3 regions of the Vallitalea guaymasensis genome follow, and region 1 is predicted to be linked to each of the others. Evidence: riboswitches for the same ligand, from Rfam matches in the RefSeq annotation. Region 1 holds a riboswitch; each other region holds the start of a gene.
What was found. Region 1 has a riboswitch for lysine ahead of HYG85_RS02075 (Na+/H+ antiporter NhaC family protein). Riboswitches for the same ligand answer to the same signal wherever they lie in the genome.

Region 1 (3,293 bases):
CAAATTGATTTTGATACCATCATTATAGTATAACCCTGCTTACTAAGCAACGTTAAATAATAATATGTATCAATTTAACTAGAAATACTTCGAAAAGAGGAAATTATAATGGAAACCATATCTATTGATAAATGTCTACATATGGATAGAGTTATTTTCATAGATGTCAGAACTACTAAGGAATTTGAGGAAGGAACAATACCGGGAGCTGTCAATGTACCTATCTTCAATAATGAAGAAAGAGCCTATCTTGGACATACTTATAAAAATGTTAATAAAATAACTGCAAAAGAAGAAGGTTTTGAAATAGCTTCCCATAAGCTGCCAGAAATCTATGCTAAGATTAAAAAAGCAGCCAAAGGGTATAGTAAAATTGTTATATTCTGTTGGAGAGGTGGACTTAGAAGTAAATCTATCGCTACAGTCATATCTTTGATGCATCTCCCAGCTTATCAACTAGAAGGTGGTTATAAGGCATACAGAACCTATATATTAAAAGACTTTGAAAGAAGATTAACCCTTCCATCTCCATATATTGTTTTACATGGCTATACTGGTTGTAGTAAGACTTTGTTGTTAAAAGCTCTAGAAAAAGCTGGTATGCCTGTACTTGACCTTGAAGGATTAGCCAATCATCGTGGTTCAGTATTTGGTGGTGTAGGTCTAGGTGAACAGCCTCCACAAAAAGCATTTGAATCTTATGTCTATGATAAAACCATATCCCTTGATGACTCACTTGTTTTCGTTGAAGCGGAAAGCTCAAAAATAGGTAGAAGAGTCGTTCCTGCATATGCTATCAATCATATCAAAACAGGTATCCACGTACTTGTCAATCTTGACAAGGAAATTAGAATACAGAGATTGTTAGATGATTACATGGAAACTAATGGTACTTTTGAAGAAAACCTGTCTTTTATAAAAAATTCACTCACTACAATAAAATCATATATGTCCAATCATGATTACAACTTGATGAATGAATATATTGAAAATGGTAATCTTCATGATTTTGTAGGTTTACTGCTTGATAATTATTATGACCCTATGTATAAGAAATGGAAAAAATATTATGGTACTTTTGATTATGAAGTAGACTCTAGTGACATGGACGTAGCTGTAAGAGAACTCATTGAAATATTTAACAAAGAAAGTAAAATACCTAGAAAAGGTTAATAATAATAAATTCAACTTGACATTATACATTGTCCTCCTGTATAATTCAATACTGACAATTGAATAAGCATAATAGAGGCGCAGAGATTATTAGTAATCATAACCTAGCTTGGCAAGCGAATAAAGTATGATGAAAGGATGATCTGCCGAAGCATTATTTTCCGCCAATAAATAATGTTGGAGTTAAGTTTAATAGACTTATCACTCTCACTACCTACCGTAGTGAAGGCGCTATTATTTGAATAAGATACTTTCAGACAATAGTGTACCTATTGTCTTTTTTAATGCTATAAAACACATCCAAATTTAGTCATTAGAAGTTTTAAGAAAATGAAATAATAGGAGGAAATTATGGAACTTTTATTAAGTTTAGTACCAGCAATCATAATGATTGTATTAGTTATCATAACAAAAAAAGTTATCATGTCACTATCTGTTGGAATCATCATAGGTTCATTGATTGCACATGGTTTCAATGTGTTGGACACAATATCTTACATAGGTACAACAGTTTGGGAAATAATAACAGATTTTTCTTGGCACATGCCAATAGTAGGTTTTTTATTGTTACTAGGAATCATCACAACTCTTTTAACGATTACCAATTCCACTAAGGCATTTGCTGATTTTGCAGTTTCAAAGATCAAGAATAAGAAAGCAGCACAAATTGTTGCATGGATTCTAGGAATTGTCATCTTTATTGATGATTACTTCAATGCTCTAGTTATAGGTGAAATCTCAAAACCTATCACAGACCGTTATAGTATCAGTCGTGCCAAACTCTCATATATCATTGATTCAACAAGTGCTCCAGTAGTTATCTTATTACCAATCTCTACATGGGGAGCTTACATAATCGGTACATTAACAGGTGTTTTCAAAAAAGTTGGCTATACTGCAACTACAGGAACTGGCGCATACTGGCGAATGATTCCTATGCAATTTTACGCTATTGTAGCTCTTATAATGGTCTTTGTAGTTATAAAATTCAATATTAACATTGGTAAAATGAAAACTTATGAGCGAAAAGCCGAAGAAGGAAATGATATCAGCTGTTCAAAATCAGCTGAAGATATCTCTCATGTACAGGCGGTTACTAACAAAGGTTCTAAGTGGGCTTTAATAATCACTATCCTATCACTTATTATCCTAATCTTAGGTGGTATGTTATATGACGCCAAATGGGACATTAGTCAAATGTTATCTGTAGATATTACTCTTCCACTCTTCCGTGGTTCTGTAATCACTACAATCATAGCAACTATATTTGCTATAACCACTGGTGAAGTTTCAGGAAAGCATCTTTTCCGTGCTACTAAGTCAGGTATCCGTTCTATGCTTCCTGCATCAATAATCTTAATTGCTGCTTGGACACTAGTTGAGGTTATAGATAAACTTAACACTGGTCAATATTTGGCTGATTGGATTGAAACTTCTCAAATGAACCCTAGCCTATTGATACCTATTATGTTCATAATTGGAAGTTTCATCGCTTTTATGACTGGAACCAGCTGGGGAACTTTTGGTTTATTATTACCAATTGTTGGTAAGATATTAGCTGCAACTGATCCTTCAATGATGTTACCAGCTATGGCTGCTGTATTAAGTGGTGCTATCCTTGGAGATCACTGCTCACCAATAAGTGATACCACCGTACTTTCTGCTACAGGAGCTCAAGCAAAACTTGATGCTCACTTTACGTCCCAATTACCGTATGCGTTAATAGCTGGTCTTATATCCTTTGTAGCCTTTATAATATATGGATTTACTAAAAATCTATTATTATGTTATGGTGTAATAATAGTAGAATTTGCTATTTTCATTTTTATTACTAATAAGCTAAAGAAACCAACAGAGGTTAACCAATAGAACAATATGAATTTAATATATTTAATCAATAAATAAATAGCTGTGGGATAATACATTTTGGTATATTATCCCACAGCCCCTTTTTTATTCTATAGTATTTTTTTCTTCTCTACTAATTGCTCAGTATTCTCCAAATCTTTGAATGCTACTGCAAACATTAATTTTATTCGATTAAGTTGATTAACTTCACTGGCTCCAGGATCATAATCTACTGTTAATAGATTAGCCTCTGGATATTTTTCTTTTAGAGC
Region 2 (3,293 bases), 1.8 Mb from region 1:
TGACTCTTAACCTATACCTAATATTTTTCTTGCTTCATCAGGAGTTGCAATTTCTCTTCCAAGTTCTTTCGCTAACGTCACTACTTTTTCCACAAGCTCTCCATTGGAATTTGCTAACACACCTTTTTTCATGTAAATATTATCCTCATAACCTACTCTAACGTGTCCACCCATAATAATACTTATAGTAGCCATGTTGAACTCATTTCGTCCTATACCAGTTACTGTATAAGTTGCATCATCTGGAATACTGTCCACTAAGTATATTAAATCTCTAGGTGTTGCGGCTATTCCTCCGTTAACTCCTAATACAAAGTTAAAATGGAGTGGCGCTTTTAGAATACCTTTTTTGTATAATCTAAGTGCCATATCAACCATACCTTTGTCAAAAACCTCTATTTCAGGCTTTATACCTAGACCATAGATTTTTTCTGCAAACTCTATTATTGTGTTTTCAGTGTTAACAAAAATATCGTCACCACCAAAATTACAAGTTCCACAATCCAGTGTTGCCATCTCAGGATCAAGATATATTGGCTGTAATCTCTCTTCATTTGTCATCCCTACTGCCCCACCAGTGGATGGTTGAATGATTACATCTTTGCATCTTTCTTTTATACCATCTATGCATTCTTTGAATCTATTTTTATCTTGTGTAGGAGTTCCATCATCTTCTCTTACATGTAGATGAATGATACTTGCTCCAGCTTTGTAAGCTTTCTCGGCTTCACTTACAATTTCATCCACAGTGTAAGGTACAGTAGGATTATGTTCCTTGGTAACTTCTGCTCCGCAAATAGCTGCTGTAATTATTAATTTTTCCATAACTACTTCCCTACTTTCTTTGTTTGTCCTTAGGAACTACACATGTTCCACTTGCCTTGCATACTACAACAGACTCTTCCATAACCTCAGCTGCTGAATCATTTATATCTGGTCTTTGTCTTATTACTTTCCTTGCTTCAAATACCATTTTCCTTGAAGTGTTTCCAAAACCAGTAATCTGTCCTTCACATTCTATGTAATCACCAGCATATACAGGAGCTATAAATTCAATATTGTCATATGCTTTGAATAATCCTTCGTCCCCATCATTTTTAATCAATAATTCTGTTGCTACATCGCCAAAAAGCTGTAAAATCTTAGCTCCATCAACTAGATTTCCCCCATAATGAGCGTCATGACAACTCATTCTTACTCTTATTAATGATTTCATCTACCTAACTCCTTTCTCCCAAACCTAAGTTACTTCTAAGTAATAACCTTAAAACGTTTACTATCAACTCCCTTTTTCTCAATTTTCCACCCTAAATCCAGTCACATAACGCAAGAAAAGCACTGAAAATAAGATTTCAATGCTTTTCGTAAATAAAAGCTATTTATGTAATGAAATCTTATTTTCAATACATAAATAGCTCTCCATAAAACTTAGGATATCTAATCATCCCTTATGGCAGTGATAATGTATTGTCATTATCACCAAGAATATATTTAAGAACCAACATACTCTTTCGGCAAAGGAACCATTCATCTTTAATATTGGAGGTTCTTCTCCTTAACAATTAAAGATTACCCTCTCCTTCGCGCCTCTATTCATGTTTTATATAATATTTATATAGATTGTTATATGAATCTATATAATAATCATATTCAATTTATTATTTAATTGTGTTTGTCAAATTACTATTTCATATAGTTATAATATAATCATGATATAGTTAGCTTGGGGTCATTTTAGTTTGTTATTAGACTTATTACATTATAATATTTAAGATTACTATTATAATTATTTTTAGAAGACTTAGGGGTATGTTTTTATATTATCATCTTCTATTTTAATATTCAATTATTCTGATAATACTTTTATCATTCGAAATATTTTTTTATGGTTTAATAATTATAATAAAATAAAACTGTATATTTTATTAACTTTTTTTAAGATATGACTATTTTTTAAAGTTCATTGACATATACTATAGACATATGAAGGTGGTGGTTTTATGAATGACCATAAAAAGGTTATTATAGCTGAAATTGTATCGGCAATTGCAATAATACTAGTAGGAAGTTTATTTCACTTCTTATATGAGTGGACAGAATGTACGTTTATAGGAATATTCAGTCCAGTTAATGAAAGCCAGTGGGAACATATCAAAATAATGTTTTATCCTGTTATTTTAGTAAGCATCATTGAATATTTTTTCGTAAGATATGATGTTAATAATTTTGTGTTCGCAAAAGCTATGTCAGTACTAGTTTTTATTGGAACTACTTATTTATTGATATTCTTATATGAGTGCATTTTTGGCGAAGGTGAAATGGTACTTCATGTAGTAACATATATTATTGGAGCTTTTGTTGGTCAATTGGTAAGTTATTTTATATTAAAATCTCCAAAAAGAAGTAAATGCAAAAATCTTATAGGTTATTATATTTTTCTATTACTGTTTTTGGTAATTACTCTATTTACCTTTAGACCTTTGCAGTGTGATTTCTTTAAAGATTCTACAACAGGATATTATGGAATACCTCCTAAAAGTTGAAGATTAAGTATTCTATAAAAGTAAAATAGCTGTCTAGTAATATATTTTATGTCAGTGCTAATAAAATATATTACCAAACAGCTTTATTTTTATAAATCTATTCTCACAATATAGATTTTTCTATACAAAATTATCCATACCTATTTTACTGAGTTTTTCTCCACAATAGAATTTTAAGTGATAGAGTATATCTTTTTTATCATTCACATAGACAACTCTATTAGAAATCATCATTTTACTGTCATCATTCAATTGAAGTAATTCTTTTTCTTCACCTACAGCTTTTACAATTTCCAAGTCCATATTCATTTTGGTTACAGAAACTTTCAGTTCTTCAAATAAGTAATGAGATATACCATTTTCAAAGTTAAAATCTTTGAAGAAATTCTCCTCTTCATATACAAAATGAAAGACTTCCAGCCCAATGGGTCGTCCATCCATCATCCTGAGTCGTTTTACAAAAAGGCATTTTGTATTTTCTTTTATGCCTGTTTTTTCAGCTATTTCTGCATCTATTATAATTTCTTTTTTATCTAGTATCTTAGTACTTATGTTCAAGCCTCGCATCTTAATGAAATATGTTAAACTTACAAATGGTTCAATAGATATTCCAACTTCTCTTTGAGCTACAAAAGTTCCAATACCTTTTTTTATATATAAATAGCCTTCGTCTATAATTAACTTAATAGCTTCTCTTACTGTTCCACGTCCTGAATGATATTCTTCCATTAGCTTTAATTCTGATGGGAT
Region 3 (3,293 bases), 520 kb from region 1:
CCTGGATTCTAACCCTGGTATCCTACAAAAATATTATGAATACCTTAAAAATAATAATCAGCAGTTTTAAACATGGACGTTTAATCTGCTGACGTAATATTACTTTTTTTAATTACCTTCAATTACATTCTGCATATCATACATACCTTCAGATTTTTGGCTTAAGAACTTAGCAGCATTCACAGCTCCAACAGCAAAAATGTCTTTTGATAAGGCACTGTGATTAAGTTCTACTATTTCATCTTTTCCAGCAAAAATAATTGAATGCTCACCAACGATTGTACCACCTCTAACAGCATGTATACCTATTTCTTTTGAATCACGTTTAACTCTTTCCTTAGATCTATCATAAGTATAGGAATATTCATTATTGAGAGAAGCATTGATTGAATCAGCAATAGCTAATGCTGTACCACTAGGAGCATCAATCTTTTGATTGTGATGTTTCTCGATGATCTCAATATCAAAATTTGCTGAGGTAAGGGTTTGAGCAGCTTTCTTTACTAAGTTAAGTATCAAATTAACTCCAAGTGACATATTAGCTGATAAAAGGATAGCAATCTCTTTACTAGCTTCATTAACTAAATTGATTTGTTCATCATTCAGACCAGTTGTACATAAAACAACAGGTATTTTTCTAGACTTTGCATAGTCGATTAATGAAGGTACAGCTTTGGCTGTGGAGAAGTCGATTATAACATCTCCTTCAACATCTAGAGTGTTAATATCAGTAAAAACAGGGTAGGGGTTATCAATATGATCAGATATATCAATACCTGCTACTATAGAGGCATCATTATCTTCTTCTACTATTTTAGAAATTACCTGTCCCATTTTCCCATTACAACCATGCATTATAATTCTAGTCATTGTAAAACTCCTTTCATTTTAAAAGCTTTCCACGAAAAAAAGTAGTTTTTTCCATAGTATATAAATAACCACTGAATACTGAATCAAAATGTATTCAGTGGTTTTAATGATTTAGATAGTTATTCCTAATTTTTTAATTGCATTCTCAACTCGTAATCTATTAGCTGGTTCCATATCTGTTAATGGTAAGCGACATGGGCCAGATGGAAGACCTAAATAATTCATAGCAGCTTTTACTGGTATCGGATTGACTTCACAGAAAAGTGATTTAATCAATTCATGTAATTTAAGTTGTAGATCAAGACTTCCTTTTACATCCCCAGTTAAAAACTTGGCTACTATGTCATGAGTTTCTTTTGGTAGAATGTTTGCTACTACGGAGATAACACCTTTACCACCTAGAGAGAGTAGAGGTACTATCTGATCATCATTACCAGAATATAGATCAAGATTACCTTCGCATCTAGCAACTAATTCAGTAATATGACCTATGTTTCCACTAGCTTCCTTTATAGCAACGATATTATCTACTTTTGATAATTCTACTGCAGTATCAACATCAATGTTAAGACCTGTTCTTGATGGTACATTATATAATACAACAGGGATATCAACGCTGTTGGCAATAGAAGAAAAGTGTCTAATCAATCCTTTTTGAGTAGTTTTATTATAATAAGGAGTCACTTGCAATAGACCGTCAGCACCAAGCTTTTCAGCTCTCTTAGATAATTCAATACCATGCTTAGTGTCATTGCTTCCAGTTCCAGCTATGACAGGTACTCTTTTATTAGTCCTGTCTATTGCCACTTTTATACATTCAAGATGTTCCTCATCATTAAGTGTTGATGATTCACCAGTTGTACCACAGATAACAATACAATCAGTTTTATTTTCTATTTGAAAATCAATTAATTTTTCTAACCCTTCAAAGTTAACACTCATATCATCGTTAAATGGTGTTACTATCGCTACACCAGATCCTGTAAAAATAGACATATAACAACCTCCTAAGATTTTATATACAAAATTATTTACCTACATCTATAAACTTTACATTTTATTATTACTTACTATTTTCCTTGAAATCTTTTACGTGACATAGTCACTCATGTTTATCTTATAGAAAAGTCCTATTTCTAAAGCATATGAAATGCTCAAAATAGCTTTTTATTCTACTTTAGTATATCTGTTTTTCACCAAAACATCAATATAAGGTAAGCAAATATTTACGATTTCATGTGGAAATTTATTTTTATGATTATCAGACCTCCTATTTCTATTACTTACTTAATATATTATATTGCTATTAACTAAAATAATTGAAATTTTTGTTTAATATTTCAGTAATTAGTGGAGGATAAGATTTAAATAAAAAACAGTCGGCGTTATGTGCCGACTGTGAAATAATCAAATAAAATGTCACAAGTAGCACCCCATATATAATAATATATATGACAGTTATATAGCTATTGACTATATACCCAGACAGAAAATAAAACAGGTATTTTCTTCTTCGGCACCTTACCCTTTCAATAATTATCACTTTTGCCTGAACAAATCAAATTACTTACTAATGTAAAATGCTCCTCTACCATACTAAACTATTAAATTTTGTATTATAATATCACTAATGTAGATATTTGTCAAATATTATCTACTCAAAATTTCCCACTTAATAATTAAAGGTGGGAAATTTGAGCTGTCTATTAAAGATTAGATTAATTTTTGAAGTATCTTATTACTTCTTTCAATGAATTTAGTCATTGCTTCAGGGGATAACTGCTTATGACTTATCATAGCTAAATCATAAATTTGATTACAGAATATATCAGTATTCTCGTTATCCTTATTATCAATGATATATTTAACTAACTTGTTTTTCTTGTTAAGTAGAAGACTTTCATTACTTGGCATAGCTGCGCTGTCCATTCCAAACATACCGTACATTTTGCTCATATCCTGCATTCTACGAGATTCTTCAGGTAATATTATCATAGCTGATATATCTTCTGATTTTAGATTCTCCATAGTTACAGTAAGATTTTCATTAGCAAGAGCTTTTCTGAATACAGTTTGAACTTCTTCACTAAGTTTTTTGTTGTCTTCTTCACTTGTACTGTCTTCATCTTTTAGACTATCAGTAAGGTCAGCATCTATTCTAGCGAATTTTATATTGTTTTCACTTTCCTTCATCTCAATATGTGAAATATAAGGTTGGTCAATAGTTGTATTCATTATGACAGCTTCCATACCATTATCTTTGAACATCTTGATGTATTGAGATTGAAGAGTTTCATCTGTTACATAATAAACTTTATTTTCATGTTTTTCTTTATTTCTATCTAAATACTCTTCAAGAGTTACATAATCGCCAGTTGTTGTTTTATATAAGATGATTCCCTTTGTTTTATCAAAGAACTTAT

Region 2: another riboswitch for lysine. It lies ahead of kal (3-aminobutyryl-CoA ammonia lyase); the one in region 1 lies ahead of HYG85_RS02075 (Na+/H+ antiporter NhaC family protein).
Region 3: another riboswitch for lysine. It lies ahead of dapA (4-hydroxy-tetrahydrodipicolinate synthase); the one in region 1 lies ahead of HYG85_RS02075 (Na+/H+ antiporter NhaC family protein).

Annotation. Positions count from the first base shown of each region.
Region 1 is NZ_CP058561.1:466,072-469,364, forward strand. Features, by position in the region: gene mnmH (tRNA 2-selenouridine(34) synthase MnmH) at 109-1,173, shown strand; lysine riboswitch at 1,239-1,415, shown strand; gene HYG85_RS02075 (Na+/H+ antiporter NhaC family protein) at 1,525-3,042, shown strand; gene HYG85_RS02080 (acyl-CoA dehydratase activase-related protein) at 3,132-3,293, opposite strand, start outside.
Region 2 is NZ_CP058561.1:4,338,329-4,341,621, reverse strand. Features, by position in the region: gene kce (3-keto-5-aminohexanoate cleavage enzyme) at 7-825, opposite strand; gene kal (3-aminobutyryl-CoA ammonia lyase) at 836-1,216, opposite strand; lysine riboswitch at 1,405-1,600, opposite strand; gene HYG85_RS18590 (DUF6512 family protein) at 2,001-2,543, shown strand; gene HYG85_RS18585 (GntR family transcriptional regulator) at 2,664-3,293, opposite strand, start outside.
Region 3 is NZ_CP058561.1:985,133-988,425, reverse strand. Features, by position in the region: gene HYG85_RS04420 (metal-dependent transcriptional regulator) at 1-70, shown strand, start outside; gene dapB (4-hydroxy-tetrahydrodipicolinate reductase) at 109-870, opposite strand; gene dapA (4-hydroxy-tetrahydrodipicolinate synthase) at 982-1,866, opposite strand; lysine riboswitch at 2,289-2,469, opposite strand; gene htpG (molecular chaperone HtpG) at 2,584-3,293, opposite strand, start outside.